3 regions of the Kitasatospora sp. NPDC093102 genome follow, and region 3 is predicted to be linked to each of the others. Evidence: riboswitches for the same ligand, from Rfam matches in the RefSeq annotation. Region 3 holds a riboswitch; each other region holds the start of a gene.
What was found. A riboswitch is a leader RNA that binds a small molecule or an ion and turns the genes downstream of it on or off. The one in region 3 is predicted to bind cobalamin.
Positions count from the first base shown of each region.

Region 1: another riboswitch for cobalamin. It lies ahead of AB0O11_RS12760 (HoxN/HupN/NixA family nickel/cobalt transporter); the one in region 3 lies ahead of AB0O11_RS06855 (iron ABC transporter permease).
Region 2: another riboswitch for cobalamin. It lies ahead of AB0O11_RS31010 (cobalamin biosynthesis protein); the one in region 3 lies ahead of AB0O11_RS06855 (iron ABC transporter permease).

Region 1 covers NZ_JBFBFA010000007.1:126,753-130,016, forward strand. The annotation lists gene rpmG (50S ribosomal protein L33) at 277-441, shown strand; partial or broken gene AB0O11_RS12755 (cupin domain-containing protein) at 505-660, opposite strand; gene AB0O11_RS12760 (HoxN/HupN/NixA family nickel/cobalt transporter) at 692-1,807, opposite strand; cobalamin riboswitch at 1,838-2,051, opposite strand; gene AB0O11_RS12765 (metalloregulator ArsR/SmtB family transcription factor) at 2,133-2,516, shown strand; gene AB0O11_RS12770 (hypothetical protein) at 2,591-3,264, shown strand, end outside.
Region 2 covers NZ_JBFBFA010000037.1:68,461-71,724, forward strand. The annotation lists gene AB0O11_RS31005 (cobyric acid synthase) at 1-318, opposite strand, end outside; gene AB0O11_RS31010 (cobalamin biosynthesis protein) at 315-1,307, opposite strand; cobalamin riboswitch at 1,415-1,548, opposite strand; gene AB0O11_RS31015 (alpha/beta hydrolase) at 1,934-3,040, shown strand.
Region 3 covers NZ_JBFBFA010000003.1:260,515-263,778, forward strand. The annotation lists gene AB0O11_RS06850 (ABC transporter ATP-binding protein) at 1-236, opposite strand, end outside; gene AB0O11_RS06855 (iron ABC transporter permease) at 260-1,324, opposite strand; cobalamin riboswitch at 1,447-1,586, opposite strand; gene sodN (superoxide dismutase, Ni) at 1,654-2,049, opposite strand; gene sodX (nickel-type superoxide dismutase maturation protease) at 2,326-2,688, shown strand; gene AB0O11_RS06870 (CGNR zinc finger domain-containing protein) at 2,702-3,264, opposite strand, start outside.

The DNA.
Region 1 (3,264 bases), on a different contig from region 3:
GCACCCCGAGCCTCGGCGGTGCCCACCCCTCACCGCCCGCTACCGTTCGTCACCACTCGTTCACCACTCGTCCGGGTCGAACGGGCCCCGCGGCGGTGCGGGATCGTGCTGCCGAAGCCGGGCCGGCAGCCGGTGGGCGGACATGGACGCTTCCTGGCGTCCGGGAATGGGCAGGGCCGGGCTCGCGTTGGAATGCACGAAAATGGCTTCCATTTCGGTGTACGGTCCCGGCCCGACGCACGAGACCCGGCACCCCGGACCCCAGGAGGACGCCCGATGGCCCGCAGCGAACTGCGCCCGGTGATCAAGCTCCGCTCCACCGCCGGCACCGGCTTCACGTACGTGACCCGCAAGAACCGCCGCAACGACCCGGACCGGATGGTCCTGCGCAAGTACGACCCGGCGGCCGGCCGGCACGTCGACTTCCGTGAGGAGCGCTGACCCCGCACACACGAACGGCGCCTCCCCGAGCCCGGGGAGGCGCCGTTCCGTCCGCTCGACGGCTCAGCGCGGCGGCGGGACGGAGACCACCATGGTCAGCCGCAGCACCCGCTCCCCCGTATTGCGGTAGACGTGCGCGTACGAGGCGTCGAAGGAGACCGTGCCGCCGGCCGGCACCGGATGGTCCGCACCGTCGTGGACCAGGGTCAGCTCGCCGTCGCGGGCACGCTGCTGCTCGCGGCCGCCTGAGTCACGAGTTCTCGGGCGTCCAGCGCTGCTCGACCCGGGCGAGCTTCCAGTACCCGATCGCGATCGCCCAGACCACCACGAACAGCCCGGCGATGGCGTAGCCGACGTTGTCCAGCGAGATGTCCGCGATGAACCCGGAGACCGGGTCGGTCAGATCGAGCTTCTCGTGCAGCACCCCGACCAGCTCGATGGTGCCGATGATGAAGGCCACCGCGATCGACAGACCAGTGATGGTCAGGTTGTAGTACACCTTCCGGACCGGGTTGGCGAAGGCCCACTGGTACGCGAAGTTCATGAACGTCCCGTCCAGGGTGTCGAACAGGCTCATCCCGGCCGCGAACAGCAGCGGCAGGCAGACGATCGCGTACCAGGGCAGGCCGGAGGCCGCACCCGAGCCGGCCATCACCATCAGGGTGACCTCGGTCGCGGTGTCGAAGCCCAGGCCCAGCACCATGCCCACCGGGAACATCTGCCCCGGCCGGGTGATCGAACGGGTCGCTCGGTTCAGCACCCGGGCCATGAAGCCGCGCGAGTCGAGGTGCGCCTCCAGCTCCTCCTCGTCGAACCGCCCGGCCCGCATCGCCCGGAACACCTTGAGGATGCCGAGCAGCGCCGCCAGGTTGAGCGCGCCGATCAGGTAGAGGAACGCGCCGGAGGCCGTCGTGCCGACCATCCCGAGCCACTTGTGGGTGGTCGACTCGTCGTCCATCAGCGTGTTCGCCAACTGCGCGCCGCCCGCCACCAGGGCGGCCATCAGCACCACCATCGAGGAGTGCCCGAGGGCGAACCAGAAGCCCACCGAGACCGGCCGCTTGCCGTCCGCCATCAGCTTGCGGGTGGTGTTGTCGATCACCGCGATGTGGTCGGCGTCGAAGGCGTGCCGCATGCCGAGGGTGTACGCGGTGATGCCCAGGCCCACCCCGAAGACCTGGGTGCCGACCGCGTACTTCTCGGGTGCGACCAGGAAGATCAGCGTTCCGAAGGCCACCACGTGCATGGCCAGGATCACCGTCATCAACCCGGCCGTACGGACGGTGTCCTCGCGCCGCCATCTGAAGGCGGGCAGGACGGAAGGGGCCGTCTTCGCCCCGGCGGCAACGGTTTCGGGCAGGGTCATCTGCAGATCACGCTCCAGCACCTCGTGGAAAACCTCGTGAGATGCCGTGGCCGGTCTCCTGGCTTACGGGACGCCCGTACCCGCCTTCCCAGGCGCGCGAGGCGCCCAGTGGCTCCGTGGGTACGGCCGACGTTCCTCCGCAGGCGGAGGAACGACCCGATCACAGTGGCGAGGGCCGCTCCGGGCTGGGACCCCTGAGGGTCCGTCACCGGTCTTCCCGAGCACCACGGCGGGCTACACCGTAGGGGCCGGGCCCGACCCGTGCAAGGCTGCGCACCTGCGCAGGTGTCCAGGATCACAGGGATCCGCCTGCAAGAATGTCCGCATGCATCTCGTACCGGCCGACCGCGCGGGCCACCGCACCATCGACGGGCACCGGGTCTGCGAGGCCATCGCCGCGATCGGCGACCCCGCGCACGTCCGGTCCTGGGCCGAGCGGTTCTCCCTGCTCGCCGACCCCGGGCGGCTCGCCCTGCTGCTGGCCCTCCACCGGGCCGGCCCGCTCGCCGTCACCGACCTCGCGGTCGCCACCGGCATGCGCGACCCCGCCGTCTCCCAGGCCCTGCGGCTGCTCCGCACGGCCGGCGTGGTCACCGGCGACCGAGACGGACGAGTGGTGCGCTACCGGCTCGTGGACGACGCCATGCGCCCCCTCCTGGACGAGTGCGCCGCCGCCGAGCACCACGAACCCAGCGCGGCCGCGGGCTGACTCCCCCTCGGGCCGGCCGATTCCCGGGAAGGGCGCGGCGCGCCGGAGGCCGCCCCTGCCAGTACGATCATGGTGTGCCGTCCCACCCCCACGCCTGGCCCGCCGACCGCTGGAACACCGACCCGGTCAAGGCCCGCGTGCTGGCGGTCGCCCGCACCCTCACCTCCGCCACCCGGGTCCTGGACGTCCTCTCCCTGCTGGGCCCGCACGGCATCGACCTCTACTTCACCGTCAACCCCGGTTCCGCCTTCGCCGACCGCGCCCTGGACGAGTACCTCCACGGCCTGCCCGGCTTCACCGTGCTGGACTGGGAGGACGCCGTCCGCCGCCACTTCGACCTGGCCGTCGCCTGCGCCGTCCACTCCTCCATGCACCGCCTGGACGCCCGCCTCGTCGTCCTCCCGCACGGCGCCGGCTACAACCGCCTGGTCACCGAGTCCACCGGCGACACGATCAGCGCCGCCGGCCTGTCCCGCAACGAACTCACCCACCGCGGACGGGTGTTCGTGGACGTCCTCGGCCTCTCCCACCCCGAACAGCTGGACCGGCTGCGGATCTCCTGCCCCGAGGCGCTCGACGTCGCCAAGGTGGTCGGCGACCCGTGCTTCGACCGGATGCTCGGCAGCCGGCGCTCCCGCGACGGCTACCGCGCCGCGCTCGGCGCCACCGGCGACCGACGGCTCGTCGTCGTCAGCTCCACCTGGAGCGAGCACTCGTTATTCGGCAGCCGTCCCGACCTGCCCCAGCG
Region 2 (3,264 bases), on a different contig from region 3:
CTCGCGGTAGTCCAGTGCGCCCACCTCGGCCACCGGCCGGCCGAGCAGCACCACCTGGCTCCGGCCGTCCGCGCCCGGCTTCAGCAGCACCGGGTTCATCGCCGCCTCCGGCTCCACCCGGGCGGCCTGCGCCTGCATCGCCTGGGCGCGGCCGATCTCGGCGCCGTCGGCGGTGACGAAGGAGTTGAGCGACATGTTCTGCGCCTTGAACGGCGCGACCCGCACGCCCTGGCGGGCGAGCCAACGGCAGATCCCGGCCGTCACCACGCTCTTGCCCGCGTCCGAGGTCGTCCCCGCGACCAGCAGCGCGTTCGTCATGCCCTTCCCCTCTTCCCCAGGAACGCCCGCAGCAGGACGTGCCCCGCGACCGTCGTACCCAGCGCCAGTGCGCCCACCCGCCGGGAGAGCGCGCAGGCCCGCTCGATGTCGTCCACCGTCACCGGCCGCAGCTCTGCGCCCAGGACCGGCCGGTGCTCGATCCGCTCGCCGTACTGCAGCGTCCCGCCCAGCCGCACGCCGACCGCGCCGGCGAACGCCGACTCCGCCTGGCCCGCGTTCGGGCTCGGGTGCGCGGAGCCGTCGCGCCGCCAGACCCGCCAGGCCGTCCGGGGCTCGGGTGCGGCGGCCACCGTCAGCAGCGCCGTCAGCCGGGCTCCCGGCCAGCCCGCCAGGTCGTCCAGCCGGGCCGAGGCCCAGCCGAACCGGGCGTAGCGCGGCGAGCGGTGGCCCACCATGGCGTCCAGGGTGTTCACGGCACGGAAGGCCAGCAGGCCGGGGGTGCCGGCCAGGGCGCCCCAGGTCAGCGCGTTCACCACGGCGTCGGCCGTGTTCTCGGCCACCGACTCGACCACCGCCCGGGCGATCTGCTGCCCGTCCAGCGCGCTCGGATCCCGCCCGCACAGGTGCGGCAGCCGCTCGCGGGCGGCCGCGAGGTCGCCCGCGGTCAGCGAACGGCCGATGGTGCGCGCCTCCCGGGTCAGCGAGGTGCCGCCGAGCACCGTCCAGGTCGCGGCCGCCGCCAGCGCAGCCCGGCCCAGCGGGCGCCGGCCCACCGTACGGTCCAGGGCGAGCGCGCCCGCCGCCACCGCGCCCACGCACAGCGCCGTGTACCCGGCCCCGGCACCGCGGTCGTCGCGCCACAGCCTCCGCTCCAGCCGGGTCGCGGCGGTGCCGAAGACGGCGACCGGGTGGCCCCGGCGGGGGTCGGCGAAGCGGGCGTCGGCGGCGTAGCCCGCGACGGCGCCGAGCGCGAACGCGGCGGCGCAGGTCAGCGTGCGCGGAGACGGAGAAGGTGCCGGCGGGGTCATCGGTGGCACGGCGGAAGGCAGCTCGGAGTCCGGCGGGGCGGGGCAGCCTGCATCGCGTGCGTGTCCTCACTCAGGGTCCGCGCCCTGGATCGACGTGACGGGGGCGAGAGTCTCCTGGCTTCCGGGTCGAACGCACTCCCGGAGCCTTCCAGCGGCCGTCGACGGCCCGCCGTGGCGATGTTCCGAGCGTGCTCCCCGGTGACAGTGGCGGGACCGCGCCGGACTTCCACCGGCTTCCTCTCCATGCCTCCGTTTGGCCCCAGGATCCCATCACGGGCCCGAACCGGGAGTCAACCGAGGTCGCGGAGGGGTTGGTCACACGCGGGCGCCGCCGACTGACACCCTGTGGGATCGCCCAGCGCGGCATCGGCCCGGTGCCGCTTCGCGCGTTCGGCGGCCGGTGCCGTATCGCGCTCCACGGCGGCCTTCCGGTGGCATGCTCCGCGGAAGGCCCCCCGTCGCCCCATCGTCGACTCCTTCACCGCCCGCTGCCGGCCTCTCCCCGGCACCGTCGGGTCGCCGCTGGGGTCACCCGGACGGCCTAGCCCGGTGGCCGGGCGGGCGGGGCGCCGGTGGACTGGTGCTCGAACACCGTCCGGTCCGTGACCAACAGAGCGGGGAGCGAAATGCGATGGGGAACCGCCGCCGTCGTGGCGGCCGCAGCGGTCGGGGCCGCCGTGCTGGTGATCGGCCGTCGGGCCTCCGAGCAGATGGTCCGTCCGGCGACCGCCGTCCAGGAGTCCGGTCCGATCCTGGTCCACAGCCTCGCCCCCGGCCGGGTCACCTTCACCCGCAGCCCCGAGAGCCTGCGCCCCGGCCGCTGGGCGGTCGAGTGGGCGGACGGTGGGCACGCGGTCGTCGAGGAGGTCCTGCGCAGCGACGAACGGGGCGTCACCCGCCGCCTGGTCCGTGCCGACCGGGGCACCCTCACCGCCGGTACCGAGGTCCGCCTCACTCCCCGGGTCCACCTCGGCGACCCCACCGAGGCGTTCGGCCTCGCCTTCGCCGACACCATCGCCGAGGGCGAGCTCGGTGCGCTGCCCGCCTGGCAGCTCGACGGCAAACGCGGCACCTGGGTGATCCTGGTGCACGGCCCCGAAGCCGACCGCCAGCAGACCCTCCCGGTGCTCCCCGTCCTCGACCGGCTCGGCCTGCCCGCCCTCGCCGTCACCTACCGCGGCGACCAGGGCGCCCCCGCCTCCCCCGACGGGCTGACCCATTTCGGCGAGACCGAGTGGCGAGACATCGAGTCGGCGGTAGGGCTGGCGTTCGACAGCGGTGCGGGCGCGGTGATCCTCTACGGCTGGTCCCTCGGGGCGACCACGGTCCTCCGGACGGCGGCCCGCTCCGCCTGGTCGCACGCCATCCGCGGGCTGATCCTCGACTCGCCCGTGCTCGACCTCCCGGCCTCCGCCCGCCGGGACGCCGCCCGGGCCGGCTTCCAGGGCGTCGCCGCCGAACTCGGCGCCCTCGCCGCCGAGGGCCGCACCGGCGTCGACCTCGCCGACTTCGGCCGCATCGCCGAGGGCACCGACCTGCGCGTGCCCACTCTCCTGCTGCACAGCCCCGAGGACCGGATAGCCCCCTTCGGCAGCGCGGAGAAGCTGGCTGCCGCCCGCCCCGACGTGGTCAGCCTCCAGACGTTCCCCGGCGCCGACCACGCCACCCTCTGGAACACCGCCCCCGACCACTACACCGAGCTCCTCCGCCGCTGGCTCACGCCGCTGCTGTAGCCCCCCCTGGCCGTGCGAGCGGTTTCGGCTGAGCCCCACCGGGTTTTCCGGCGAGGATTCCGCCGTCCACGAATGAACGTTTCTGCCTTTTCGCCGGGCATGCGCGAAAAGTCGGCCGGTCCGACTTCTCGTGCAGCATGACCCCGCCACCCCGTCCGCCATCCGTCCGGATTCGGGCTGGACAGTCCCGCGGGAAGTCGGCGGAGCGGATTCCCCGCGCGAAA
Region 3 (3,264 bases):
AGGGCGTGCAGGTCGTCGCCGGCCAGCCGGACCACGCCGCCGGCCGGCTTCAGCACCCGGTAGACGCAGCGCAGCAGGGTCGACTTGCCGCTGCCGTTCGGGCCGACCAGCCCGACCACCTGCCCGGCGGCGGCTGCCAGGCTCACCTCGTGGACCAGCCGGGTGCCGGCCAGCTCCACCGAGACGGCGTCGACGGCGAGGTCCTGGGCCTGCGCCGGTCCGGTCGCACCGGTCATGCCGGCCGCCTCGGTCACGCCGGTCATCGGGTGCCTCCGAAGGCCTGGCCGCGGCGGCGCATCATCACCAGGAAGGCGGGCACGCCGAGCACCGCGGTGAACACCCCGACAGGCAGTTCGGCGGGTGCCAGCAGGGTGCGCGAGGCGATGTCCACCCAGACCAGCAGCAGCGCCCCGGCGAGCGGCGCGATCACCAGCACCCGGCGGTGCCCCGCGCCGACCAGCATCCGCGCCAGGTGCGGCACCAGCAGCCCGACGAAGCCGATCGCCCCGCTGACCGCGACCACGGTGCCGGTGACGGCGGCGGTCACCACGAACAGCTCACGGCGCAGCCGGTCCGGGTCCACGCCGAGCGAGGCGGAGGTCTCGTCGCCCATGGCGAGCGCGTCCAGCCGCCCGGCGGCGCAGGTCAGGTGGACGAGGCCGGCCAGCACCGTGACGGCGGCGATCGGCACCTTGCCCCAGGTGGCGCCGCCGAGGCTGCCGAGCAGCCACATCATGGCGTCCCGGGCGGCCTCGCCGCGGTCGGCGGCGAAGACCATCAGGGTGGTGGTGGCGGAGAAGCCGTAGGACAGGGCGGTGCCGGTGAGCACCAGGCGCAGCGGGGTGAGCCCGTACGCGGTGCGGGCGGCGAGGTAGACCAGCGTCATGGCGGCCAGTGCGGAGCCGAAGGCGGAGGCGGAGACCGCCCACACCCCGAGCGAGGCGAAGGCGCCGAACAGCAGCACGGCGTTGGCGCCGACGGCCGCGCCGGAGGAGATGCCGAGCACGAAGGGGTCGGCCAGCGCGTTGCGCACCAGCGCCTGGACGGCGACCCCGCAGGCGGCGAGACCGGCGCCGACCACGGCGGCCAGCACGGTGCGCGGCAGCCGGATCTCCCAGACGATCGCGTACGCGGCCGCCTCGCCGGCGTCCAGCCGGCCGCCCGTCAGCCCGGCGCCCAGCAGTCGCAGCACGCGGGGCAGGCCGAGCCCGGAGGAGCCGAGGGCGACCCCGCAGACCAGCGAGAGCAGCAGCGCGGCGGCGAGGCCGGCGGCGAGCGGGACGACGGGTATTCGACGAGCGGGCGGGCCGACTGCACGGTTCACGGGTGCGCCTTGCCTCGGGCCGCGGGTGCGCCGGGGCGGGCGCGGGCCGGAGGCGTGCCGGGGCGCCGTTCCCCTCGCAGTCCGCGGCGAGTTGTCGGGAGGTCGGCGACCGAGGGCGATCGGGCTGGCGCGGTCGTACGGGCTGGTACGGGCCGTGCTCACCGTTGCGGGTCAGCGCCGGATTCACACCGGACTTCCCCCTCGGACGCCCTGGCAGCATAACAGCCGCTCAGGGCAGGCAACCCTTACCGCGTCGGACCGGACGTGAACGCACGACCGCCCCCGTCCGGCGGTGCGGACGGGGGCGGCCGGGTGGCGACGCGTCAGGCTCAGGCCTGCTTGGTCTCCCAGAAGATCTTGTCGACCTCGGCGATCAGGTCCAGCAGGGCCTGGCCGGTGGCCGGGTCGGTGGACGCCTTGGCGGCCGAGGCGGCCTTCAGGGTGTCGTTGATCAGCTGGTGCAGCTGCGGGTACTTCTCGAAGTGCGGGGCCTTGAAGTAGTCGCTCCACAGCACCGAGATGTGGTGCTTGACGGCCTCGGCGCGCTGCTCCTTGATGATGATGGCGCGGGCGCGGAAGTGCGGGTCCTCGTTGGCCTGGTACTTCTCCTGGGTGGCCTTGACCGACTCGGCCTCGAGCTTGGCCTGCGCCGGGTCGTACACGCCGCAGGGCAGGTCGCAGTGGGCGTGGGCGGTGGCGCGCGGTGCAAACAGACGAGAGAACATGGGAGTCCTTCCTTAGATCGTCTTCCCGCGCCCGAGATTACCCTTCCGCCCTCCCGGTTTCGCGGTCGGGCGGCGGGCCTAGGGCAAAAGACGGACCCGGAAACGGGGTATTCCGGACATCGAGCAGGTGGCGGTCCGTGCGGCAGACTGGGGGCGGGCGGATCGGGAGGAGGAGTCGTGGCGCGGAGCACGCGGCCGGAGGGCGCCGGAGCCGGGAGGCAGGGCCGGGACGGTGGCGCGCTGCCGTTCGGGCTGGTCGACGTGGCGGGGCCGTCGATGGTCCCGACCCTGCGCGAGGGCGACCAGCTGCTGGTCCGCTACGGCGCGCCGATCCGGCCGGGCGCGGTGGTGGTCTTCCGCCACCCGTTCCAGCAGGACCTGCTGGTGGTGAAGCGGGCCGCCGAGCGCCGGGCCAAGGGCTGGTGGCTGCTCTCCGACAACCGCCCGGTGGACAGCGACAGCCGCAGCTACGGCGCCGTCCCGGACGAGCTGGTGCTCGGCCGGGCGCTGCTGCGGCTGCGCCCGAGCCCGGCCTGGCTGGCGCCGGGGCGACGGCTGGAGCGGCTGCTGCTCGCCCCGCGGCTGGCCCGGGTGCCGGGCCTGGCCCGTCGGCTCGGCGTCTGGGTGGAAGAGGTCTAGGGCGCGTTCCCGGCTAGGCGCGGGCCGCGGCTTCCGCCTCCTGGCGCTTGCGGGCCCGGTAGGCGGCCACGTTGGCGCGGGTCGCGCAGCGGTCCGAGCAGTAGCGGCGGGAGCGGTTGGTCGAGGTGTCCAGGTAGGCGTTGCGGCAGGGCGCGGCCTGGCAGATGCCGAGCCGGTCGGCGCCCAGCTCGGTCAGGTGGACGGCCAGGCCCATGCAGGCGACGGCGCTGAAGTGCGCGGTGGCGGTGGGCGAGTTGTCGGCCAGGTGCAGGTGCCAGCGCGGCCGCCCGGCGTCGTCCAGGTGGTCGTGCCCGGAGATCAGCGGGCTGACGGGGTACTCCATCAGCAGGCTGTTCAGCAGGTCGACGCCGCGGACCTCGTCGCCGTCGGCGGCGGCCTCGAAGACCCCGCGCAGCCGGGTCCGCACCGCCCGCAGCCGGGGCAGGTCGGACTCGTCGGCGAGGGCGGCGGCCCGCGAGGAGTCGGAGAACAGGCCGCGCACCGCCTCCACGGAGGTCAGCGTGTCGGTGCCGCGCTCGGGCTCCTCGGTGTTCACCAGCCGAACGGCGAGATCGG